Linked DNA regions of Tistrella bauzanensis. Each later gene encodes a partner of the first gene's protein in a complex. Links are inferred from orthologs where the notes say so. Each region holds a gene or a part of one and is shown in the gene's direction. Other genes may lie near its edges.

Region 1 (9,384 bases):
GACGGGCTGGGGCTGGACTGGCTGGCGGTGCCCGGCAATCATGATGTCGGCAGCGAAAACCCCGACCATCACCAGGCGGTGAATGACGAACGGCTGGCGCGCTGGGACGCCCATTTCGGCCCCGATCGCTGGCTGCGCGAGGCCGGCCGCTGGCTGTTGCTGGGCGTGGACGCCATGCTGATGGGATCGGGCCATGCGCGCGAGGCCGAACAGGCCGCCTGGGTCGAGACCGTGCTGGCGCGTGCCCTGGCCGAGGCGCGGCCGGTGGCGCTGTTCCTGCACAAGCCACTGTTCCTGAACGACCCGGACGAAGAGGATCGCGGCTACTGGACGGTGCCCGGCGCCGCCCGCGCGCCCTATCTGGCGGCGATCCGCGCCGGCACCATCCGGCTGGTGGCCAGCGGCCATCTGCACACCGCCCGGATCATCCGCCGCGACGACACCGTCTATGCCTTCGGCGCCTCATCGGGCTTCATCGTCGACAAGCTGGCCCCCGCCGACCTGCCCGGTGAAAAGCGCCTGGGCGCCACCCTGCACATCCTGGGCGATGACGGTTCGGTCGAGAGCCGGTTGCTCACACCCGAAGGGCTCGATACCTTCGTGATCGACGACGTCGCCCACGAGGTCTATCCGCCGCATCGCTGACGGATCATCCGACATCCGGTCGATCATCAGGCCTCCGGCGCTGGTGTTCGGCGGCACGTCGCCCCATATCCAGGGCTTACGGCGTCGGGGCGGGCGGCATCGGGGCAGGCTCCGCCCCGGCCGCCCGATCCGGCGGCGCCGACCCGTGCCGCACCACCCGCGAGGACCAGATGGCCGATACCGAACTTGGAAACGCACTCGACCTGCTCGACGACCTGATCGCCCGCGCCAAACGCGCCGGTGCCGACAGCGCCGATGCGCTCAGGATCGACGGCAAGGCCCTGTCGGTGCAGCGCCGGCTGGGCAAGATCGAGGAACTGACCCGGTCGGATGGCGGCGATCTGGGCCTGCGGGTGCTGGTCGGGCGCCGGCAGGCGATCGTCTCCACCGCCGATCTGCGGCCCGAAAGCCTGGATGCCCTGGCCGAACGCGCCGTCGCCATGGCCAATGCCGTGCCCGAAGACCGGTTCGCCGGCCTGGCCGACCCCGACCAGATCGCCCGCGACATCCCGGCGCTGGACATCTATGACCCCACCGAGTTCACCGCCGAACAGCTTCTGGGCTGGGCCGAGACCTGCGAGGAGGCCGCCCGTGCCGTGCCGGGGGTGACCAATTCCGAGGGCGCCAGCGCCTCGCAATCCCATATGATGATCGCCCTCGCCGCCTCGAACGGTTTCCGCGGCGCCTATCGCACCAGCCGCTTCACCGTCGGCGCCAGCACCATCGCGGGCGAGGGGCTGAACATGGTGCGCGGCCATGACTACACCTCGAAGCGCTTCGTCGAAGATCTCGACGACATCGCCACCGTCGGCCGCACCGCCGGCGAGCGCACGGTTGAGCGCATGTCGCCGCGCCGGCCCAAAACCGCGCGGGTGCCGGTGATCTTCGACCGCCGGGTGTCGCGGGTGATGGTCAGCGCCATCGCCTCGGCGGTCAACGGCGCCGCGGTCGCGCGCGGCACCAGCTTCCTGAAGGACCGCATGGGCGAGAAGATCGCCAGCGACGCCTTCACCATCATCGACGACCCGTTCCGCCACCGCGCCCCCGCCTCTCACCCCTTCGACGGCGAGGGCATCGCCGGCGGCACGCTGACCGTGGTCGAGGGCGGCGTGCTGAAAAGCTGGCTGCTCGATTGCCGCTCCGCCCGCCAGCTTGGCCTGAAGACCACCGGCCATGCCGCACGCGGGGCCGGATCGGCGCCAAGCCCGGCATCGAGCAATCTGTATCTGGCACCGGGCGAGATCAGCCGCGCCGACCTGATCCGCGAGATCGGCACCGGGCTGCTGGTCGACGAACTGATGGGATCGGGCGTCAATATCGTCACCGGCGATTTCAGCCAGGGTGTCGCCGGCTTCTGGATCGAGAATGGCGAGATCGCCTATCCGGTCAACGAGATCACCGTCGCCGGCCGGTTTCAGGATATGCTGATGTCGATCCGCCCGGCATCGGACCTGGAATTCCGCAGCGGCACCGATGCGCCGTCGCTGGCGGTGGAGGGGTTGACCGTCGCCGGCGCCTGAGCCACACCGATGCATGACCCGAACACCAATGCATAACCCGGGCAGACCAACCGCCGGAGGGAGACAGCCCGCTTCATGACCGACAGCCTGCACGCCCTGCCGGAAGGCAGCCTGAGCCCCGATCTGCTGGACGACCGCATGCTGCTGGAGCGCGCCCTGCGCACCGGCGGCCGTATCGCCATGGAAGCGTTCTGCAAATCGCCGGTCAACTGGGACAAGGGCGGCGACAACCCGGTCAGCGAGGTCGACATCGCGGTCGACACCGTGCTGCGCGACCACCTGCTGCACGCCCGCCCCGGCTATGGCTGGCTGTCGGAGGAAAGCGTCGCCCATCTGTCGGAACGCGCCCGGCCGCGGGTGTGGGTGGTCGACCCGATCGACGGCACCCGCGCCTTTCTGGACGGCCGGCCGGAATTCACCATCTCGGTGGCGCTGGTCGAAGCCGGCCGGCCGGTGCTGGCGCAGGTGTTCAACCCGGCCACGGGCGAGTTCTTCGAGGCCGCCGCCGGCACCGGCTTCCGGATGAACGGCGCCGCCTGCCGGGTGGCGTCGGAGGCCGACCCGATGGCGGCACGGCTGCTGGTCTCGCGCCGGGAATTGCAGGAAAAGCGCTGGGGGCCGGGGCTGGACGGCAGCGCCGTCATCGCGCTGGGCTCGATCGCCTATAAGCTGGCGCTGGTCGCGGCCGGGCGTTTCGACGCGGCGGTGTCGCTGCGCCCCAAGAACGACTGGGACATCGCCGCCGCCGATCTGATGATCGCCGAGGCCGGCGGCCGGATGACCGATGCCCTGGGCCGCGATCTGGTCTATGCCCGACCCGACAGCACCGAGCACCCGTCGCTGATCGCCGCCAACCCCGCCCTGCATGCGGCGCTGATGATACGGCTTGGCAGCGATCCGGCTGGCACCGTCGCCGTGGCTGGCGTAGAACCGCTGGATTGAGGATCGGCCGTCTGGCCTTGAACCTGCACTGGCCTTGAACCTGCATCCGCCGCATCACCGCCTTCAACGGAACCCACCGCACCCCATGTCGCGTCGCCGGAAGTCATCGCCCCTGCCCGCCGGTGCCCCCACCAGCAAGGCGCTGGTCGCGCGCCTGTCGCGGGAGCATCTGAAGCCCTATTGGCGGCGGATCGCACTGGCGGTGGTGGCGATGGTGGTCACCGCCGCCGCCACCGCCGCCAATGCCTGGCTGATGCAGCCGGTGCTGGATGACGTGTTCCTGAAGCGCGACGAAACCATGCTGCTGCTGGTGCCGGCCGCCGTGCTGGCGCTGGCCGCGATCAACGGCTTCGCCACCTATGTCGAGCGGGTGCTGATGGAGCGCCTGGGCACGCGCGTGGTCGCCGATCTTCAGCACCGGATGTACAGCCGACTGATGAGCGCCGACCTCGCCTTCTTCCACCAGACCGGCGCCGGGCGGCTGATCGCGCGCTTCACCCATGACGTGCAACTGGTGCGCAAATCCGCCGCCGCCGCCATGACCAGTCTGGCCAAGGAAAGCCTGACCGTGATCTTCCTGGTCGGGCTGATGTTCTGGCAGGACTGGCTGCTGGCGATCATCGCCTTCGTGGTGTTCCCGATCGCCATTCTGCCCATCTCCAGGCTGGGCCGGCGGATGCGCAAGGTGTCGGATCGCGCGCAGGATCAGGTGGGGCGGCTGACCGGCATCCTTGAGGAAACCTTCCTGGGCGCCCGCCACGTCAAGGCCTATGGCATGGAGGCCTATGAAGGCCGCCGCATGGGCCGCACGGTCGAGGAGATCTATCGCCTGACCGGCAAGGCCGAGCGCATCCGTGCCGCCGCCTCGCCGATCATGGAAACCCTGGGCGGTGTCGCCGTGGGGCTGGTGATCTTCTATGGCGGCGCGCAGGTGGTGGCGGGCGAAACCACGCCCGGCGCCTTCTTCTCGTTCGTCACCGCCCTGCTGATGGCCTATCGCCCGGCCAAGACGCTCGCCAATCTGAACGCCAATCTTCAAGAGGGGCTGGCCGCCGCCCACCGGGTGTTCGAGCTGATCGACATGCCGGTGCGCATCACCGACGCCCCCGGCGCCCGGCCGCTGACCGAGTTGACCGGCGGCCCGGTGCGCGGTGCCATCCGGTTCGAGGATGCCCGCTTCACCTATGGCGAGGGCGCGCCGGCACTCGACGGCCTGACGCTCGACGTGCCGGCCGGCCGGCGGGTGGCGCTGGTGGGCGCCTCCGGCGCCGGAAAATCCACCGTCATCAACCTGATCCCGCGCTTCTACGACCTGGATGGCGGCCGGCTGACCATCGACGGCGCCGATATCCGCGCCGTCACCCTGTCGTCGCTGCGCGCCGCCATCGCCCTGGTCTCGCAGGAGGTGACGCTGTTCAACGACACGGTCGCCGCCAATATCCGCTATGGCCGCACCGATGCCAGCGATGCCGAGGTCGAGGCCGCCGCCCGCGATGCCGCCGCCCATGACTTCATCACCCGGCTGCCGCAGGGCTATGACACCCTGGTCGGCGAGCATGGATCCAACCTGTCGGGTGGCCAGCGGCAGCGGATTTCCATCGCCCGTGCCATGCTGAAGAACGCCCCGATCCTGCTGCTCGACGAAGCGACATCGGCGCTGGATACCGAAAGCGAACGCGCGGTGCAGGACGCGCTGGCCCGGCTGATGGCCGGCCGCACCGTGCTGGTCGTCGCCCACCGGCTGTCGACGATCATCGATGCCGATCTGATCTGCGTGATGGATCGCGGCCGGGTGATCGAACAGGGCAGCCACAGCGAGCTGATCGCCGCCGGCGGCGCCTATGCCCGGCTGCACGCGCTGCAATTCGCCGATCATGGCGACGCCGCCGAACCAGCGGCCGCCGACAGCTCCACCGCCTCACCCCCAGCGCCGGGCCGCTGACCCGATGGCCGGGCTGATCAAACGCTGGCTGAAAAGCGAAACCGCGCAGCGCCTCGCCTGCCGGCTGGCCGCCGCCTATATCCGGCTGGCCCATGCCACCGGCCGCTTTCAGGTGATCGGCGCCGGCCCCGCCAATGCCCATTGGGACAATGGCCAGCCGTTCATTCTGGCCTTCTGGCATGGCCGGCTGCTGATGATGCCCTATGTCTGGCGGGCGGGGGTGCCGATGAACATGCTGATCAGCCAGCATCGCGACGGCCGGCTGATCGCCGACACCATCGCCCATTTCGGCCTGGGATCGATCGCCGGATCATCGTCGAAGGGCGGTGCCGCGGCCCTGCGCCAGATGGTCAAGGCGATCCGCGCCGGCCAATATGCCGGCGTCACCCCCGACGGGCCGCGCGGCCCCCGCCAGCGCGCCAGCGGCGGCATCGCCAGCATCGCCAAATTGGCGGGCGTGCCGGTGATCCCGGCGGCGGTGGGCCTGCGCCGCAGGCGCCTGCTGGGCACCTGGGACCGGTTCATGGTGCCGATGCCGTTCAGCCGCGGCGTGTTCATCTGGGGCGAGCCCATCCATGTCGCCCGCGATGCCGATGCCGCGGCACTCGACCACGCCCGTCAGGCGATCGAGGATGAATTGAACCGGATCACCGCCGAGGCCGACCGCCTGACCGGGCATGAGCCGCTGCCCCTGCCACCGCCGCCATCCGCGCAGGATGCCGCGCCATGACCGGGGCCGGCATCGCCCTGGGCGTCTATCGCGGCATCGCCCGGATCGGCGCGCCGCTGGTCGCCCGGCATCTGGACCGCCGCCGCCGCCAGGGCCGCGAGCATGACAGCCGCTGGCCGGAACGGCTGGGCCATGCCGGCCTGCCCCGGCCCGATGGCCGGCTGATCTGGCTGCATGGCGCCAGCGTCGGCGAAAGCCTGTCGCTGCTGCCGCTGATCGACCGCCTGCGCGCCGCCATGTCAAGCCCGGCCGTCCACTTCCTGGTCACCACCGGCACCGTCACATCGGCCCGGCTGATGGCCGACCGGCTGGGCCCCGGCGCGCTGCACCAGTTCGCGCCCGTCGACACCCCCCAGGCGGTCGACCGGTTCCTGACCCACTGGCGCCCCGATGCCGCCCTGTTCGTGGAAAGCGAGATCTGGCCCAACCTGCTCGACGGGCTGGACCGGCGCCAGATCCCCCGCGCCCTGGTCAATGCCCGGATGTCGGCGACCTCTGCCCGGCGCTGGGTGGCGATGCCGGGGCTGGCCCGGCGGCTGATCGGCGGCTTCCGGCCGCTGCTGGCCCAGGATGACGACAGCGCCGCCCGGTTTCAGGCCGTGCTGGGCCGCCCGGTCGCGGCCCCCGGCAATCTGAAGGACGCGGCCGAGCCGCTGCCGGCCGATCCGGTGGTGCTGGACGCGCTGGTGGCCGCCATCGCCGGCCGGCCGGTCTGGCTGGCCGCCAGCACCCATCCGGGCGAGGAAGCGCTGGTTCTGGCCGCAGCCCTTCGCCTGCGCGCCGCCTATCCCGATCTGCTGACCGTGATCGTGCCCCGCCATCCCGAGCGGGGCGCCGCCATCGCCGCCGAGGCCGAGGCCGCCGGCTTCACCGTCACCCGCCGCGCCACCAGCGCGCTGCCCGATGCCGCGACCGATCTGTATCTCGCCGATACATTGGGCGAGTTGGGGGTTTTTTTCCGCGCAATCGCCATCACGTTTATAGGAGGCTCGCTTGTGCCGGTGGGCGGGCATAACCTGCTGGAACCGGCGCGGCTGGGCGCTGCCATCCTGACCGGCCCGCATCTGGGCAATTTCGCCAGCCTCGCCGCCCGCTTCCGGACCGCCGGCGCCATGCTGGTGGTGGCCGATGCGGCCGGGTTGGCCGATGCGGTGGCCCGCCTGCTGGCCGATCCGGCGGCACGCAACGATCTGGCCGCGGCAGCGGGCAGCGTCGCCGCCGAAGGCTCCGCCGGGCTTGCCCGGATCGTGGCGGCGGTTCTGCCGCTGGTCGATCCGGCCACAGCCGCCCCCGCGGCATCAGGAGAGGTCTCGTGAAGGCACCGGAATTCTGGGGACGCGACCCAACCACGCTCGACCGCCTGTTGATCGCGGCGCTGGCGCCGCTGACCCTGATCTTCCGTCTGGCGGGCAGCATCCGCCGGCTGGCGGTGCGCCCGGCCAATGCCGGGGTGCCGGTGCTGTGCGTGGGCAACCTCACCGCCGGCGGCGCCGGCAAGACCCCCACCGCCCTGGCCATCGCCGACCGGCTGCGCGCCCGCGGCCGCCGGCCGCATGTGGTGCTGCGCGGCTATGGCGGCAGCGTTCGCGGCCCCACCCTGGTCGACCCCATCGCCCACCGCGCCGATCAGGTCGGCGACGAGGCGCTGCTGATCGCCCGCCGCCTGCCGACCTGGGTGGCGCGCGACCGGGTGGCCGGCGCGCGCGCCGCCGCCGCCGCCGGCGCCGATATCGTCATTCTGGATGATGGCTTCCAGAACCCCGCGATCATCAAGGATCTGTCGCTGATCGTGGTCGATGGCGGCTATGGCTTCGGCAATGGCCGGGTGATGCCGGCAGGCCCCTTGCGCGAACCGCTGGCCCAGGGGCTGGCGCGCGCCGATGGCGTGGTGGTGGTGGGCGAAGACAGCGTCGATGTCGCCGCCCGCCTGCCCTTCGACCGGCCGGTGCTGCGCGCCGTCACCGTGCCCGGCCCCGAAACCCGCCGGCTGCGCAACCGCAAGGTCGTGGCCTTCGCCGGCATCGGCCGGCCTGAGAAGTTCTTCGACACGCTGCGCGCCATCGGCTGCCGCATCGCCGGCAGTTGGTCCTTTCCCGACCACCACCCCTATGCCCCCGATGAAATCGCCCGGCTGGTGGAAGTGGCGCATCGCATGGATGCCGTGCTCGTCACCACCGAAAAGGATCTGGTGCGCCTGCCCCCCGAAGCCCGCGATCTGGTCGACTACCTGACCATCAGCCTGGAATGGCTGGATGCCGACCCGCTCGACCGTCTGCTCGACCGCATCGACCCGCGCAGCCCCCGCCCCGACCCGGCCCCCGGCCGGCCCTCGGTGCTCGATGGCCATGCCGGGCGCGAGGATGGCCACGGACGCCGCAGATGACCGCTTCCGACCACAAACCCACCGCAACCGGCAGCCCCGGCGCGACCAACAGCCCTGCGACCACCACGCCGGCCTATGAGACCCCGCCGATGACCCCGCGCCGCTGGCTGGAAAGCCTGGGCGCGCGCGCGGCCTTCGGCTTCGCCCGCATGATCGGCCTGGAACGGGCCTCGGCCACCGGCGCCTGGCTCGCCCGCACCATCGGGCCGCGGATCAAGGTCAGCCGCATCGCCCGCCGCAACATCGCCCGCGCCTTCCCCGATCTCGACGCACCGGCAATCGAGGCCATCCTGCGCGGCATGTGGGACAATCTGGGCCGCACCGCCTTTGAAGTGGTGCATCTCGACCGCTTCGACTGCACCGGCGCCGACCCCGACCGGGTGGAGGTGATCGGCGGCGAGCATGTGTTCACCGTCCGCGACGACAACCGCCCCGGCATCTTCGTCTCTGGCCATTTCGGCAACTGGGAACTGGCCTCTCTGGTCGCCACGCAACAGGGTATCGAACTCACCCAGGTCTATCGCGCCGCCAACGACACCGCCGTCGAACAACTCATCCAGGCCTCGCGCCACCGCGCCGGCGGCGCCACCGATTTCCTGCCCAAAGGTGCCCGCACCGCCCGCGAGATCATCAAGCGCCTCAAGGCCGGCGGCCATCTGGCGCTGCTGATCGACCAGAAACTCAACACCGGCACCGCCCTGCCGTTCTTCGGCCGCGACGCCATGTCGACCACCGCCCACACCGAATTCGCCGTCCGCTTCAACGCGCCACTGGTCACCGCCCGCGTCGAACGCCTGCACGGCCCCCGCTTCCGCGTGATCATCGACCCCCCCATCGAACCAACCCCCCTGCCCGGCGAAACCCCCGACCAGACCGCCGACCGCCTGGCCCGGCTGGTCAACACCCGCCTGGAAAACTGGATCCGCGCCCGCCCCGATCTGTGGTTCTGGGTCCATAAACGCTGGCCGGACTGATCCGGGCCGGCGACGGAGGACGCGGGCGGGGGGCAGGACGCGGGACGAAGCGGGAAGAGGCACGGGGGCCGAAGGCCCCCGTGGGCCCCCTGGGTTTTGGGGGGATGACGGTTGTCGTCAGCGTGTCGTCTTTTTGCGACCGTTGGGCAGCGTCGGCACGTCATCAGGGCCGGGATCGTCGAACAGGTCGCGAATATCGCAGCCCAGTGCGCGGGCGAGGCGATCGAGGACCGCGACTGTCGGATTCT
Region 2 (16,837 bases), on another replicon or contig:
GGCCGCGATGCCGAACAGGCCGGGGCGCAGGTTCTCTCGCCGCATCGTCAGCGCCCAGATCGCCAGCACCAGCACCAGCGGCCCCACGATCACGCCGGCGATGAAGCGATGCACCCATTCATACATTACCTGAAGATAGGTGTAGTCGACATTGGGGATCGTCGCGAGCTTGGCCGGCGTCGGCACCCAGAAGCCATAGCACACCGGCCAGTCGGGGCAGGACAGCCCTGAATTGGTGGCACGGATCACGGCCCCCAGCACGATCAGGCAGAAGGTCGCGAAGATGGCGATGCCGGTCAGGGCACGGAAGCGGCGGTTCGAGGTCTTCATCACGGGGCCGTGGACTTGGTTAAGCGGAGCGTCGGCAGGCAGGCGCGCAGAGGTCAGCGCCGCCTGCGATAGACGACATAGATCACGATCAGCGACAGGGCGAGGGCAAACCAGGTGATCGCGTATTGCAGATGATCATTGGGCATCTCGGACCGGGTCTGGCCACCGCGCGGCAGATCGCCCGGCACCGGGGTGTCATCGGCCTCGACATAGATCGGCGCCAGCTTGTGGTCGACGAAATCACCCATCAGCTTCAGGTCGATCGTAAACCAGAAATTCTCGCTCGGCCGATTGTCGGGCACGATCCAGGCGGTTGCCGGAACCCGGGCGATACCGGTAACCCGGGTGATGCCCTCGATCTGGCCGGCCGCACGGGTTTCCGGCGTCTTGTTGTCCAGCGGCACCCAGCCGCGGCTGACCAGCACGGTCTGTTCGGTGCCGCCGGGAAGGTCGGTGCGCTCGAACGGCGTCAGGATGTGATAGCCGCTATTGCCGTTCAGCGATTTCGCCGCCTGATACAGTTCCTTGTCGTGCAGGAACCGCCCGGTCATCTCCACCCGCCGGAATGCCCAGGCCTGCAAGGCCTCGGGCGTCGCATCGTCGGCGAACACCGGCAGCGGCACCGGGTCTGCTGCAAGCTGTGCCTGGCGGGTCTCGATCAGATCGGTCTTCCAGGCCAGGCGCTGCACCTGCCACACGCCGAGCCCGGCCATGATCGCAACAGCGATGATCACCAGCACCAGCAGCAGCGGTCCGTCCTTGCGGCGGATGCCGCCGTGCCCGGCACCGCCGCCATTCGCGGGCGCCCCGGTCTTCGCGGATGCCCCGGCCTTCGCGGACGCCCCGGCCTTGGCCGCGCCGCCGGCTTTCTGCGGCGCGGCGCCCTTCGGAGGCAGAGTGGCCTGCCCCTGGGCCGGGCGCTGCTCACGCGTGTGGCGCTTCGCCGCGGCCTGGCGCTTGGCGGCGGCATTGCGCCGGGCGATGGTGGGTCGTTTGGTCGACATGGGGGCGGGTCAGTCCTCGGTATCGTCGTCCTCGCGGCCGAGCCCGGCCACGCGATGGCGGTATTGCTGGGCGATCATCCAGGCTTTCATCGGTCGCAGCAGCCCCACCGACAGCACCACCGTCAGCGGCAGCCACAGCAGCAGGTGCAGCCACATCGGCGGCGCCCAGGTCAGCTCCACCCACAGCACCAGCGCCATCAGGATGAAGCCCACGATCAGGATCACGAAAGCGGCGGGGCCGTCGTCACTCGCCACCGATTGCAGGTCCAGCCCGCAGCGGTCGCAGGACGCGCGAACGGCGAGAAGCCCCCTGAACAGGCGCCCCTCGCCGCAGCGTGGACAACGGCACCCAAGGCCGGCGGCCAGCGGCGACACCGCCGGCCATGCCGGACCCTCGGGCCGGTCAGGCATTACTGGCCCCAGACATAGATCGAGACGAACAGGAACAGCCACACCACGTCGACGAAGTGCCAGTACCAGGCCGCCGCCTCGAAGCCGATATGCTTAGTGGCGCTGAACTGGTTCAGCATCGCGCGCCGCAGGCAAACCGCCAGAAAGATGGTGCCGACGATGACGTGGAAGCCGTGGAAGCCGGTCGCCATGTAGAAGGTCGAGGCATAGACGCCATCGGTGAAGGCGAAGGCGGCATGGCTGTATTCATAGGCCTGCACGCACGAGAAGAACAGGCCGAGGCCGACGGTGACCGCCAGCATCTGCACGGTGGTGCGGTTGTCGCCATCGCGCAGCGCATGATGCGCCCAGGTCAGCGTGGTGCCCGACAGCAACAGGATGGTGGTGTTCATCAGCGGCAGATGCCAGGGGTCGAAGGTCTCGATGCCCTCTGGCGGCCAGACACCGCCGACAGCCTCGGTCGGGAACAGCGAGGCGTTGAAATAGGCCCAGAAGAAGGCGACGAAGAACATCACCTCCGAGGCGATGAACAGCACCATGCCCATGCGCAGCCCGATCTGGACCACGCCGGTATGGGCCTTCTCATGCACCGACTCCTTGATCACGTCCCGCCACCAGCCGGCCATGACACCCAGCACCGCCAGGAAGCCGATCGTCAGCACGATGCCGCCGATCGAATTGCCGTGCATGTACATGACGCCGCCAGAGGCGAGGATCAGTCCGGACATGGCGCCGAGGAAGGGCCACGGGCTCGGATCGACCAGATGGTACTCGTGCACTTTGGTGTGCGCAGCGTGTGCTTCGCTCATCTTCACTCTCCTCAAGGCCGCTGCCGCATGACCTCTTGTCGGCCGGTATGCGCGGACGCGGTCCGTCCGTCTCTGCCCGGCGCGGGCGAACCATAACCATTGACCCGCAGTCCGGGTCCATCCCGGTCAGGGGCAGTTCCATGCCCGCGCCAGCAGAACCGGCGCGGCGCGCGTGCGTTTCCATCCCTAGGGGCCGGTAAGCATCAGCCGCCGGCGGGACGGCCGCTCTCCCGGCTCCGCGCGGTGTCGGCGGACACAGTCCCCGCCGCCGCCGCAAGCTTGTCGAGGGTCTGGCCGGTGCGCTCCAGATAGCTCTGCAGCCCGTCCTCGCCCAGATCGAAGAAAGTATAGGACAGCGTCACCGTCCGCACCTCCTCGACATTCCGGTCATCGGCCATCTTGGGGTCGATATAGAAGCTGACCGGCATATCGACCGACTGCCCCGGCATTAGCAGCTGCTCGGTGAAGCAGAAGCAGTCGATCTTGTCGAAATACAGGCCCATTTTCTGCGGCGTGACATTGTATGCCGCCTGCCCCAGAACCGGCCGGTCGCTGTTGTTCACCGCCTTGTAGAAGGCCAGCCGGCGTTCCCCCACCTTCACCACCACCTCGCGCTGCTCAGGAAAGAAGCCCCAGGGCATGCCGCGGGCGGTGTCGGCGTTGAACCGCACGGTCATTTCGCGGTCGAGCACCGGCACGTCGCCGCCACCCGAAATCTGGGTGGTGCCGCCATAGCCGGTGACCTGACAGAACAGGTTGTAGATGGTCGAGGAATAGGCGGTCAGAACGCTCATGCCGCCCAGCATGACGAATACGCCAGCCAGGGTGCGTCGCTTCGCGCGGCGCAGCCGGCGGTCGCCATCGCTGGCGGTGGCCTTTTTTCCCATCTCCGGATCGCGGTCGGTCATCTTCTGCCCCGGCTTCCGCTCAACTCATTTTCGCGATGGTGATGGCGAAGAACAGCGCCACCATCGCCCATAGCAGGATGAACAAGGCCCAGTTGCGCTGGCGCATGCGTTTCATCCGCGCCTGCGCCTCGGGCGATCCCGGGTCGGTGTGACCGGTCACGATCGCGCGCTGCGGATCGTATTCATCCGACGTCATCGGTGGCGTCACCCCGGCCACAGGCGGCTTGGCGGCCTTGCTCATGACCACACCCCAAGGCCCAGCGCCTTGTCGGCAACCATCAGGGCGAACTGGGCGAACAGATACAGGATCGAGAACCGGAACATCGCCTTGGGCGCCGCATCACCCTCGCTTCGCGCCACGCGCAGCGCGTGCCCCAGGAACATCAGGCTGAGCCCGCCGGCCGCGACCGCATACCAGACGCTGGCCATGCCGATCAGCCAGGGCGTCACCGACAGCGGCAACAGGGCCACGGTATAGATCAGGATCTGCTTCTTGGTCTCGCGCCGGCCGGCCACCACCGGCAGCATCGGCACGCCGGCGCGGGCATAGTCGCCATCGCGATACAGCGCCAGCGCCCAGAAATGCGGCGGGGTCCACATGAAGATCAGCGCGAACAGCACCAGCCCGCCCAGCGAGACATCACCCGAGACAGCGGCCCAGCCCACCATCGGCGGGAAGGCACCGGCGGCGCCGCCGATCACGATGTTCTGCGGCGTCGAACGCTTCAGCCACATGGTGTAGATGAAGATATAGAAGCCGATGGTCAACGCCAGAAGCGCCCCCGCCACCGGGTTCACCGCCAGCCCCATCACCACCACCGAGGCCACCGCCAGGGTCACACCGAAGGCGAGCGCGGTTTCAGGCTCCATCCGGCCCGCCGGGATCGGGCGGTCGGCGGTGCGGGTCATCACCGCGTCGATATCGCGGTCGTACCACATGTTGATGGCACCCGAGGCGCCGGCCCCGACCGCGATGCACAGCAGCGCCACGAAGGCCAGCACCGGGTGCAACTGCCCCGGCGCAAGGAAGATGCCCACAGCGCCTGTGAACACCACCAGCGACATCACCCGCGGCTTCAACAGGGCGATGAAGTCGTCGACACCCGGATCCACCGTTTGCGGGGCGGCATGCCCGGCGGAAGACGCGCTGGAGCTGTAGACGGTATCGGTCACGAGCTTTGGCCTCGGATGATCAGGACGCGACGCGGGGGACAAGCTTGCGTCGCCGACGTCCCGACGGTCGGGACGATGCGAAGGGCCTCGGAACAGAGCAGGAGCCGCGAGCCCGCCAACCAAGGCGATGTGGTCACGGCCCCGGCGCTGGCCCGACGGGCGCCCAAGTGGGACGGCTCCGGTCCGCAGGCGGCATGGGCTGCCATCTGCGGACCGGACAAGCCGGGTCTGGCACAGGCGGGCTTATTTCACCCGCGGCAGGCCGTCCTCGAAGGTGTGGAAGGGCGGCGGCGATGTCACCGTCCATTCAAGGGTGGTGGCACCCTCGCCCCACGGGCTGTCGGCGCATTTCTGGCCCGCCGTCAGGGTGCGGAACACCACGAAGACGAAGAACAGTGCGGCGAAGCCCGAGATGTAAGCCCCCATCGAGGCCACATGGTTCCAGCCCGCATACACATCCGGATAGTCCGGGATACGGCGCGGCATGCCGGCCAGGCCCAGGAAGTGCATCGGGAAGAAGGTGAGGTTCACACCGATGAAGGTCAGCCAGAAGTGGATCTTGCCCAGGGTCTCAGGATACTGGCGGCCCGACATCTTGCCGATCCAGTAATAGAAGCCCGCGAAGATCGCGAACAGCGCGCCCAGCGACAGCACGTAGTGGAAATGGGCCACCACGTAATAGGTGTCGTGCAGCACGGTGTCGACGCCGGCATTCGACAGCACCACGCCGGTGACGCCGCCAACCGTGAACAGGAAGATGAAGCCCATGGCGAACAGCATCGGGGTCTTGAACTCGATGGAGCCGCCCCAGGCGGTGGCGATCCACGAGAAGATCTTGATGCCGGTGGGAACCGCGATGACCATCGTGGCCGCCGTGAAATAGGCGCGGGTGTCCACGTCGAGACCGACAGTGAACATATGATGCGCCCACACCACGAAGCCGACCACGCCGATCGCGACCATGGCATAGGCCATGCCCAGATAGCCGAAGATCGGCTTGCGGGCGAAGGTGGAGATCACGTGGCTGATGATGCCGAAGCCCGGCAGGATCATGATGTAGACTTCAGGGTGACCGAAGAACCAGAACAGATGCTGGAACAGGATCGGGTCGCCACCCTTGGCCGGGTCGAAGAAGGCGGTGCCGAAATTGCGGTCGGTCAGCAGCATGGTGATGGCGCCGGCCAGAACCGGCAGCGACAGCACCAGCAGAAAGGCGGTGACCAGCATCGACCACGCGAACAGCGGCATCTTGTGCAGGGTCATGCCCGGCGCGCGCATGTTCAGGATGGTGACGATGAAGTTGATCGCGCCCAGGATCGACGCGGCACCCGACAGATGCAGCGAGAAGATCGCCATATCGACCGCGGCCCCGCCATGGGAGACGCTGCCCGACAAGGGCGGATAGATCGTCCAGCCGGTGCCGGCACCGCCATCGACGAAGGCCGAGCTGATCAGCAGGGCGAAGGACGGCGGCAGCAGCCAGAACGAGATGTTGTTCATCCGCGGGAACGCCATGTCCGGCGCCCCGATCATCAGCGGCACGAAGAAATTGCCGAAGCCGCCGATCAGCGCGGGCATGACCACGAAGAAGATCATGATCAGGCCATGCGCGGTGATGACCACGTTATAGAACTGATAGTCGCCGCCGAAGATCTGATCGCCCGGAGTTTGCAGCTCCGCGCGGATCAGCATCGAGAAGAAACCGCCGATCAGGCCCGCGATCACCGCGAACACAAGGTACATCACGCCGATGTCCTTGTGGTTGGTCGAGAAGACCCACCGCTTCCAGCCCGTCGGATGGTGCGCGCCGTGAGCGTCGTGTGCGCCCGCGTGTGCCATGACCAATCCCTCTTGTTGTCAGATGACGCGGAGCGTTACCGGCTCGCCAGCGCGACCCGGACGTCGCCGCCCTGGTCGACACGGGCGAACTTGCCCTGAGCTTCGGTCACCCAGTTATTGAACTCGCCCTCGGCGCGGGCTTCGATCACGATCGGCATGAAACCGTGGCGGATGCCGCAGATTTCAGAGCATTGACCGTAATACACGCCCGGCTTTTCCACGCGGAACCAGGTTTCGTTGAGGCGACCCGGCACGGCATCCATCTTCACACCGAAGGACGGCATCGCGAAGCTGTGCAGCACGTCCTCGCTGGTGATCAGCAGACGCACGGTCTGGCCCACCGGCACGACCACGCGGTTGTCGACTTCCAGCAGGCGATGACCGCCCTCAGGCAGGTCGGCCTCTTCGATCATGTTGCTGACAAAGCCGAAATTGCCGTTATCGGGGTACTCGTAAGACCAGTACCACTGATGGCCGACCGCCTTGATGGTGAGGTCCGCCTCTTCCACCTTGTCCTCGAAATAGATCAGACGGAACGAGGGAATGGCGATGACCACCAGGATCAGGATCGGCGCTACCGTCCAGGCGACTTCAAGCATCGTGTGATGCGAGCGCTTGGATGGGGTGGGATTCGACTTCCGGTTAAAGCGCAGGACCACGACGATCAGCAGCGCCAGCACGAAGATCGACACGGCAAAGGAGATATAGAGCAGGATGTCGTGCAGATTGACGACCTGTTCCATCACAGGCGTTGCCGGCGCCTGAAAGTTCAGCTGCCAAGGCTCTGCCCGTCCGTCGGCGAACGCCGCGCTGGCGGTCCCGATCAGGGCAGCCACCGCCGCGAACAGCGAAAGAATATGAAATTTCGACCTCATTCTCGGCCTTCCCCCTGCGGAATGGCTCCGCCCGTCTTCTTTGCCGGACGGCGTTCGACCACGTCCTCACGTCGCCCGTGCGGGACATTTTGCCGCACGACGCGGCCAAACCTACACCACGACCCTGCGGCTCACAAGCCGTGCGCAGACGCGTCTGCCGCGGCCCGACCACGGCCGGAACCCCGCGGTCTTGCTGCCTTTAGGCTGGAACGACCCGCATGATCCAAGAATGCGACAACTCGTCGCATGTGCCTTGAACGCGGGTCGCAGGCTACCGTTCCGGGCCGTCGGACCCGTATCCGGCCCGACCGGCAGAATGGCTGCCGGCCGCGATCCGGCGGTCCTTATAACTGCCCGTCGCCCGCTATATATACCATGATCAGTCCCTGTGCAGCTTCCATTGCGATGGAATGCCGCAGGGGCACCGTGTCACACTGGATCCGCGGTCCGCGGCACCAGCCGCAGCCGGTCCACCACCGGCCGGCCGACCGGCCACGGGCTCCGCCCCCTGCCCCGCTCCTCAGACATGAAGGCGCCACCATGCCCGATCACGCAACCGCCGCCCCCGCCGATCCCTTCTTCGCCTCGGGTGCGCTGGATCGCAGCCGGCTCGAACGCCGGGTCGCCGACGCGCTGCGCGGGGCCGATGATGGTGAACTGTTCCTTGAATACCGTCAGTCCGAAGTGCTGGGCTTCGACGACGGCCATCTGCGCTCGGCCAGTTTCGACACCGTCCAGGGTTTCGGCATGCGCGCCGTCGCCGGCGATACCGTCGCCTATGCCCATGCCAGCCAGATCGACGACGCGGCGCTGGATCGCGCCGCCGAAACCGTCGGTGCGGTGCTGCACGGTCATGGCGGCACGCTCGACCTAGCGCCGGCAAAGCCGGGCCCGGCCCTCTACCAGCCCGGCAACCCGCTGGACGTGATGCCTTTCGCCGACAAGGTGGCGCTGCTGGCGGAAATCGATGCCTGGGCACGCGCACGCGACAACCGGGTGCGTCAGGTCAGCGCCACATTGTCAGCCAACTGGCAGGTGGTCGAGATCCTGAGGCCCGATGGCAGTTCCGCGCGCGACGTGCGGCCGCTGGTGCGCATCGGGGTCTCGCTGCTGGTCGGCGAGGGCGACCGCCAGGAAAGCGGTTCAGCCGGCGCCGGCGGCCGCGCCGGCTATACCACCTGGGTCGCACCCGAACGCTGGCAGGCGCTGGTTGAAGACGCCCTCGCCCAGGCGCTGGTGAACCTGGAAGCGGCCCCCGCCCCCGCCGGCGAGATGACCGTGGTGCTGGGCCCGGGCTGGCCCGGCATCCTGCTGCACGAGGCCATCGGCCACGGGCTGGAAGGCGATTTCAACCGCCGCAAGCTGTCGGCCTTCTCGGGCCTGATCGGCGAGCGGGTGGCCGCCCCCGGCGTGACCGTGGTCGATGACGGCACCATCGCGGGCCGGCGCGGATCGATCACCATCGACGATGAGGGCACACCCTCGTCGCGCACCGTGCTGATCGAGGACGGTATCCTGAAGGGCTATATGCAGGACCGGATGAATGCCCGCCTGATGGGCACCACCGCCACCGGCAATGGCCGCCGCGAAAGCTATGCCCACCAGCCGCTGCCGCGGATGACCAACACCTATATGCTGGGCGGTGACAAGGATCCGGCCGAAATCCTGGGCTCGGTGAAGCGCGGGCTCTATGCCAAGGAATTCGGCGGCGGTCAGGTCGACATCACCTCGGGCAAGTTCACCTTCTCGGCCTCGGTCGCCTATCTGATCGAGGATGGCAGGATCACCCGGCCGGTGAAGGGCGCCACCCTGATCGGCAACGGCCCCGATGTGCTGAAGCGGGTGTCGATGATCGGCAACGACATGGCGATGGATGCCGGCATCGGCTCCTGCGGCAAGGACGGCCAGTGGGTGCCGGTCGGCGTGGGTCAGCCGACCCTGCGCATCGACGGCCTGACCGTCGGCGGCACGGAAATCGCCGCCGCCTGAGCCGTGACCGTCACCGATCGACGGAAAACCCCCGCCGGTGGCATCACCGGCGGGGGTTTTCATTGTCGACCGGGCTGGACCCGCGGCTGACCGGATCAACGCCCCGGTATCAGTTTCGCCGGCCGGGTCGGACCGGCCGTGCGCCGTTGATAGAGATAGAACAGCACGAACAGCCCCAGCGCGATCGCCTGCACCGCCAGCCGGTCCAGCACCGGGATATAGGGTGCCACGAAGCCCGGCCGGAACATCAGGAAGGCGATGGCGAACAGCGCCAGACGCTCCCACCACAGGCAGGCCCGGCCGAACCAGCCCTGCACACCGGCTGCAAAGGCGAACATCGCCGCCAGCGCGCAGATCGAGATCCAGATCAGATGGATCGGGTCGTCGATCCAGATCGCCCGGCCCGCGTCATCCACCCCCGACACCATCAGCAGATCGGTGTTGAACAGGAAGATGAACGGCAGGATCGCGGTCCGCATATCATAGGTGAAGCCCTGAATGCCGGTCTTGATCGGATCGGCCTTGGCGATCGCCGCCGCCGCATAGGCAGCCAACCCCACCGGGGGCGTGTCGTCGGCCAGGATGCCGAAATAGAACACGAACAGATGCGCCGCAATCAGCGGGAACACCAGCCCGGCATCGCCGCCCAGCTGCACGATCACCGGCGCGGTCAGCGTGGCCATGATGATGTAGTTGGCGGTGGTCGGCAGCCCCATGCCCAGGATGATCGAGGTGATCGCCGTCAGCACCAGCATCAGATAGATATTGCCGAAGCTGATCACGTCGATCAGCGTCACGAACCGGCCGACAAGGCCGGTGATGGTGACGGCACCGACGATGATGCCGGCCGCGGCCGTGGCCACGCCCACCGACACCATGTTGCGCGCGCCCATCACCAGGCCCTGGAAGATGTCGTCCAGGCCCTGGATAAAGCCGTCGCGCAGTTGCGGCCCCACCGGCTGGTCGCGGTCGCGGGTCAGCCAGGCGATGATCGGCCGCTGGATCAGCATGATCACCGCCATTGCCTCGATCGCCAGCAGCACCGACAGGGTCGCCGAGCGCTGCAGCACCACCAGGTAATAGACCAGCACCACCACCGGCACCAGAAAGTGGATACCGGCGACGAAGGTCTGGCGGAAGCGCGGCAGCTCCGATTTCGGTACCGGCTTCAGGTCCAGCTTGCAGGCTTCCAGATGCACCACATAGACCAGCGCCAGATACGAGATCACCGCCGGGATCAGGGCCGCACGCACCACGTCCAGATAGGGAATGCCCAGGATTTCGGCCATGATGAAGGCGGCGGCCCCCATCACCGGCGGCATCAGCTGGCCGTTGGTCGAGGCCGCGACTTCGACCGCGCCGGCCTTGTAGGCCGGCAGCCCCACCTTCTTCATCAGCGGAATGGTGAAGGTGCCGGTGGTGACGGTGTTGGCGATCGACGAACCCGAGACCAGTCCGGTCAGGCCCGATGCCACCACGGCGGCCTTGGCGGGACCGCCGCGCAGATGGCCCAGCAGCGAGAACGCCACGTCGATGAAGTACTTGCCGGCCCCGGCCCGGTCGAGCAGGGCACCGAACAGCACGAACAGGAACACGAAGCTGACCGACACCCCGATCGGCACCCCGAAGATGCCGGTGTCGCTGAGATACATGTCGGTCATCAGGAAATCGAGCGGCACGCCCTGATGGCGGATGATGCCCGGCATCCAGGGCCCGACGACGCAATAGATCAGGAAGACGATGGCAAGGATCGCCAGCGCCGGCCCCAATGTGCGCCGCGCCGCTTCCAACAGCAGCACGATCGCGGCGATACCGAACCAGACATCGCGTTCCAGCGGCAGACCGGCGCGCATCACGATGTTCTGGTAATCCCACCACAGGTACAGCACGGCCACCATCGAGGCCGCCAGCAGCACCAGATCATAGAACGGCACCTTGCGGGTGGCGGAGCCGGGGCCGCCGGACAGGGGCTCCAGAAGCTTCGCCAGCCGGCCATGGGGATCGCGATAGGCGGGGTAGCACAGGAAGGTCAGCACCAGGGCGAAGGTCAGGTGAAACACCCGGGCCAGGAACTGGTCGAAGGGCACATAGGCGATGTACAACTGGAACGCCGACCAGCCCAGGCAGACCGCCACGATCAGCCAGCGCATCATCCGGCTGTCCGGGTGGCGGGCACCGGCCTCGACCTGGGCGACCAGCGCCTCTGCCGCGGCGGTGTCGCCGACGTCGAGATCCGGATCCTGTGCCGGGCCTGCCCCTGACATGCCGCCTGCGGGCGTCTTGCGCCCTCCCGCTCCGGATGTGGCCATCGGCCCCCCCTCTCGCCCTTGGTCATCAAGTCCGTGGTTCAGAACGAATGGCAGGCGTGCGGCCCGGTCCCCCACCGGGCCGCACGCCTGCCGGGCTGGCGATTACATCCAGCCCTTTTCCTTGAAGTACGTCTCGGCACCAGGATGCAGCGGCGCGGTCAGACCGTCGAGCATCGACTTGGGATCAAGATCCTTGAACGCCGCGTTCGACGCCTTGAAGGCATCGAAATTGTCGAAGAAGGTCTTCACGAAGTTGTAGACCGTCTCTTCCGACACATCCGAGCTGGTCACCATCGTCGCCTTGACCGCATAGGTCTCGGTCGGCTCGTCGACACCGCGATAGGTGCCGGCGGGGATGGTGGTCATCACGTAATAGGGCCGCTCCTCGACGAACTTCTTGATCGCATCCGAGTTGATGTCGACCAGATCGATCTGGGTCGAATTCGCCGGATCCTCGATCGCCGCCGACGGATTGCCGACGGTGTAGAAGAAGGCATCGACCTTCTGGTCGACCAGCGCGCGCGAGGCCTCGCCCTGCTGCAAGCCCTGGGCGTTCAGATCCTTCTCAGGGTCCAGGCCATACATCTCCAGCACGTCCATGGCGTTACCGCGCTGACCCGAGCCGGGGTTGCCGATATTGACCGACTTGCCCTTCAGGTCGTCGACCGACTTGATGCCGGTGTCCTTGCGGGTCACCAGCAGCACGGTTTCGGGATGCACCGAGAACACGCTGCGCAGGTTCTCGACCTTCTTGCCGTCCCAGTCGGCGGCGCCGTTCCAGGCGTTGTAATTGGCGTCGGACTGGGCCACGCCGAAATCGAGCAGGCCACGGCTGACGGCATTGACGTTGAACACCGAACCCAGCGCCGGGCGGCCGACGCAGTTCAGCTTGTCGGCCGCCTGCTTGTTGATGATCGCGCAGGCCTGCAACGCCACCTGATAATAGACACCGGTAACGGCGCCGCCGCCGATCAGGATGTCGGTGGCAGCCAGGGCCTGGCCGCCGCCCAACGCCATGCCACCGGCAAGAACACTGGCCGCGAGGGCTGATTTACGAACAAACATCGCTCTCCCTTTCATAAGTCACTGTTATCCCCTGATACACGCAGCCCGACCCGATGACGATGGGCAAGGTGCGATCCGGCCATGGCCGGATTCAGGCCAGACCAGATTCAGGCTGGCCCGGTTCAGGCCAGGCCGAAGATGCGGCGTGCCGCCGCGGCATCGGCCAGCGGCCGGCCCAGGGCATCGGCCACCGCCACAGCCTGGGTGATCAGCGCCGCATTGTCGGGCGCCGTCCGGCCATTCTTCAGGTTCATGTTGTTCTCGAACCCCAGCCGGGCATGTCCGCCCAGTGCCACCGCGGCGCCGGTTGCCGCAAGCTCGGCGGCACCGAAGGCGCACACCATCCACGGGTCATCGAAGCCGGTATCCGACTGGGCGGCCAGATAGCCGACCAGTTCGCCCACCCGGCCACCGCCGGGGGCATAGCGTCCCAGAACATACAGCACTGGTGCGGCGCCGCCCGCCAGGGCCAGCGCCCCGCCCATCGCCGGCAGCACACCCCGGTCGCGCAGTCGCGCCAGACGATAGACATCGGCCGCGTCGTACAGAATCCATTGCCAGCCACAGCCGGCCGCGCCCAGATCCTCAAGCAATCCCTGCAAGGCGGCTTCAGCCACAGGGTCGGCGGCTCCCTTGTCGATCGGCGGCAGGAACTCCCGCAAAGCCAGCGAACAGAAGCCCGGCATCAGCGCCCGCATCGCCGCAATCTGGTCCGGCGCCCGATAGATGCCTGCCGCCTCGCTGGTCGCCTGGATCAGCAGCCGGTCACCCACCGCATCCTCGACCGCCGCAACCGCCGCACGATACCGGTCGGGGTTAAGGCTGTGGCGGCCATTGTCGTCACGCACATGCAGATGGATCATCGCGGCACCGGCATCGGCGGCCCGGACCGCCACATCCGCCAGTTCGGCCGGCCCCACCGGCAGACGTGGATGATCGCCATGGCCGCGCCGGGCACCGTTGGGCGCCACGGCCAGCAACACCGGTTCGGCCGCCGGCTCTGCCGGCGTCGATGGGCTGGACGGCTCCGCAGCCGGGGGCACGGCGGGTGCGTCGGTCATCCCTGGGCTTGCCTCTTCAATTCGGGAGTGGGCGCGATGATCGGCCACCGGCGACAGCCGGGGCAGTGCTGTCGACCGATCATCCATCATCATTCAGGGCTTGTCTGCCCTTGATTTCCAGCAGGCCCTGCGGTTGAACGATCATTGCGCCGCATACGCCGCCGGCCGACCGGCCATTGCGCGCCGCCATCGACAAATGTGCGGAATCCATCGAGATGGGCTTCGGCCGCCGCCACGCGATCATCGGCCGCCGTGCCGCCCGCCACCGCCACCAGCCCGACCAGGGCCTGAGACAGCGCCAGCCCGCCGGTCAACGAGCGGAACACGCCCGGCCCGTCATGGGCCATGGTCAGCACATGGCCGGCATAGGCCGCCACCGGCGCATCGGGGCTGTCGGTGATGGCGATCACCGTGGCGCCGGCCCCGGCGGCGAACACCGCGGCGTCGCGGGTGCTGCGGGCATAGCGGGCGATGGTCACCGCCACCAGCACGTCGCCGGCGCCCAGCCCGCGCAGCGCATCCGGCAGCAGGCCGGCCGCGTCGCCGGCCAGCACCACCCCCGGCCGCACCAGATCCAGCGCATAGGCCAGATAGAAGCCCAGCACATGGCATTTGCGCTGCCCCACCACCACCACCCGGCGGGCACCGGCCAGGGCGGTTGCCGCGGCCGCCAGCGCCGGCACCCTGTCATCGCTCAGGGTGCGATCAAGATTGGCGCGGTCGGCGGCCAGATATCCGGCGATCAGCGCCGCCGGCTCTCCGGGGGCGGCAATCCGGTGCAGGCGCCGCGCGCGATCGGCATAGCCGCCGGCGCCGGCCGCCACCAGCCGCGCCCGGAACACCGCCGCCAGATCGGTGAAACCGGCAAAGCCCAGCCGCTCGGCCAGCCGCACGAAGCTGGCCGGCACCACCCCGGCCTCGTCGGCCAGCCGGCGCATCGACACCACGGCCACCCGGTCGGGATGGTCGAGCAGATGGCGGGCAGCCCGGCGCAGTTGCGGGCTCAGATCATCCAGCGCACCGGCGATCCGCGCCAGCACAGTGTCGGGATCGCGGGCTTCAGGGTCCGGGGCGTCGGGGGCCGTCATGCGGCGCGCAGGCCGGCATCGGCCATCGCCCGGTCGATCGCCTGGCCCAGCCGCTCCACCGCCAGGGCCAGTTCGTCCTCGGTGGCGATGAAGGGCGGCGCCAGCAGGATATGATCGCCATCGATGCCATCGGCGGTGCCATTGCCCGGATAGCAGATCAGGCCCAGATCGAAGGCCGCCGCCTTGATCCGCTTCGCCAGCCCGGCCGTGGCGGGAAACGGCCGCTTGCTCGCCCGGTCGGCCACCAGTTCGATGCCGCGGAAGAAACCGCGGCCACGGATATCGCCGACCTCGGGCCGCGCGCCCAGACCGTCGCGCAACAAGCCCTCGAACGTCGCGTCCAGGCCACGCACACGCGCCACCAACCCGTCGTCGCGGATCACCTCCTGCACCGCCAGCGATGCGGCGCATGCAACCGGATGGCCCATATAGGTGTGACCGGTCATCAGCCCCAGCCGGCCATGCAGCACCACATCGGCGATCGCATCCGACACCAGCACCGCGCCGATCGGCTGATAACCCGCCCCCAGACCCTTGGCCATGGCGATCATGTCGGGCGCCACGCCATCGGCCTCACAGGCATACAGATAGCCGGTACGGCCCATGCCGCACATCACCTCGTCCAGAATCAGCAGCACGCCATGGCGGTCGCAGATCTGACGGATCGCCTTGAAATACCCCTCGACCGCCGGCACCGCGCCAAGGGTCGCCCCCACCACCGGCTCGGCCACGAAGGCCAGCACCGTCTCAGGGCCCAGCACCCGCAACTGGTGCTCGAATTCCGCCGCCAACCGCTGACCATAGGCGATGTCGGTTTCGTCTGCCGCGCGATGCCGCCAGGCATAGCAGGGTGAGACATGCACCACATCATCGATCACCCAGGGCAGGAAGGGCCGCCGCCGGCCGGTATTGCCGGTCGCCGACAGGGCGCCGAGGGTGTTGCCATGATAGCTCTGGCGCCGCGCGATCACCCGTGTGCGTGCCAGATCGCCGCGCTCGACCGCATATTGCCGGGCGATCTTCAGCGCGCTCTCGATCGCCTCGGACCCGCCCGAGACGAAACAGGCCCGGCCGATGCCCTCTGGCGCGCCCTCGACCAGCATCTCGGCCAGCCGTTCCATCGGCTCGTTGGTGAAGAAGCCGGTATGGGCGAAGGCAACCTTGTCGAGCTGGGCCATGATCGCGTCGCGCACCCGCCGGTTGCCATGCCCCAGACACGACACCGCGGCACCGCCGGAGGCATCCAGATATCGCCGCCCCTCGGCATCGATCAGCCAGCACCCCTCGCCGCCCACCGCCACCGGCAGGACATCGCCGGTATGGCGGTGCAGGACATGAGAGGTCGCGCGGTTGCGGCGCAGCGGGGCTTCGGATACGGGCGAGGGTCGGTCCGACATGGGTCATCATCCGGAGCAGGAGAGCGGCGGGGAACAGGTGCCGGGATGATGCTAGGCCGTTGAAAATGGGGGCGCAACATCTGTTTCAATGAAACATGTAATGGATATGTGTTTCATTTTAGAGGACATCCGCGGCAGCCGGCGCCGAGCGTTATGATGGATGCAGCATACGATATTCCAGCGTCTTACGCGATGACCCGCGCATGATATATCGCCCCGTAAGCATGCCTGGCGGCAGGCCGGCGGGATCCAACGAAAGTTGTCTATTGACAACTTTTTAAATGGGCGTCATATGTCAAACAGACCACATCACCCCGATTAAGGACATTGAAGCAGCTCTATGCGTCCTTGAAGCATCAGGTTGGCAGATCCATACAGCAAAAGGGCGAAGTGCTCACGCCTGGGGCTATGTGATGTGCCCGGCCAATATGGCGAATGATTGTCGTGGTGGCGTATTCTGCAGGATGTCGGTGTGGAGTACACCAAGGCAGCCGGCGGATCACGCCCGTCAATTGATCCGAAAAGCCAAAGGTTGTTTGATCTCGGAGCCATGAGCCATGACCGATGACACCGTCTTCG

The links.
Region 2: the proteins of IEW15_RS23150 (region 1) and tldD are in contact, whole or in part, in a solved structure (PDB 5NJ9), measured with the Escherichia coli proteins. The link is inferred for Tistrella bauzanensis from one-to-one orthologs.

The regions. Positions count from the first base shown.
Region 1 is NZ_BMDZ01000095.1:693-10,076, forward strand. What follows is about bases 27-2,990. They hold IEW15_RS23150 (TldD/PmbA family protein), read left to right. Parts: upstream 27-815; coding sequence 816-2,165; downstream 2,166-2,990. Other genes in these bases: IEW15_RS23145 (metallophosphoesterase family protein), read left to right, coding at 27-645; IEW15_RS23155 (3'(2'),5'-bisphosphate nucleotidase CysQ), read left to right, coding at 2,241-2,990. In the rest of the region: more of IEW15_RS23145, read left to right, coding at 1-26; more of IEW15_RS23155, read left to right, coding at 2,991-3,107; lipid A export permease/ATP-binding protein MsbA, read left to right, coding at 3,193-5,049; IEW15_RS23165 (lysophospholipid acyltransferase family protein), read left to right, coding at 5,054-5,779; IEW15_RS23170 (3-deoxy-D-manno-octulosonic acid transferase), read left to right, coding at 5,776-7,095; lpxK (tetraacyldisaccharide 4'-kinase), read left to right, coding at 7,092-8,162; IEW15_RS23180 (lysophospholipid acyltransferase family protein), read left to right, coding at 8,159-9,136; IEW15_RS23185 (helix-turn-helix domain-containing protein), read right to left, coding at 9,254-9,384.
Region 2 is NZ_BMDZ01000034.1:7,026-23,862, reverse strand. The notes cover bases 7,165-10,113. They hold tldD (metalloprotease TldD), read left to right. Parts: upstream 7,165-7,889; coding sequence 7,890-9,338; downstream 9,339-10,113. Other genes in these bases: IEW15_RS14380 (TRAP transporter permease), read right to left, coding at 9,434-10,113; coxB (cytochrome c oxidase subunit II), read right to left, coding at 7,165-7,310. Outside these bases: IEW15_RS14430 (COX15/CtaA family protein), read right to left, coding at 1-330; IEW15_RS14425 (SURF1 family protein), read right to left, coding at 384-1,334; IEW15_RS26370 (DUF983 domain-containing protein), read right to left, coding at 1,344-1,745; IEW15_RS14415 (cytochrome c oxidase subunit 3), read right to left, coding at 1,745-2,554; IEW15_RS14410 (cytochrome c oxidase assembly protein), read right to left, coding at 2,758-3,462; IEW15_RS14405 (hypothetical protein), read right to left, coding at 3,482-3,703; cyoE (heme o synthase), read right to left, coding at 3,700-4,635; ctaD (cytochrome c oxidase subunit I), read right to left, coding at 4,879-6,474; more of coxB, read right to left, coding at 6,510-7,164; more of IEW15_RS14380, read right to left, coding at 10,114-11,647; IEW15_RS14375 (TAXI family TRAP transporter solute-binding subunit), read right to left, coding at 11,750-12,712; IEW15_RS14370 (BKACE family enzyme), read right to left, coding at 12,835-13,773; IEW15_RS14365 (MurR/RpiR family transcriptional regulator), read right to left, coding at 13,863-14,861; IEW15_RS14360 (aspartate aminotransferase family protein), read right to left, coding at 14,858-16,258; IEW15_RS14355 (hypothetical protein), read left to right, coding at 16,816-16,837. UniProt on the Escherichia coli protein: Metalloprotease involved in CcdA degradation. Suppresses the inhibitory activity of the carbon storage regulator (CsrA).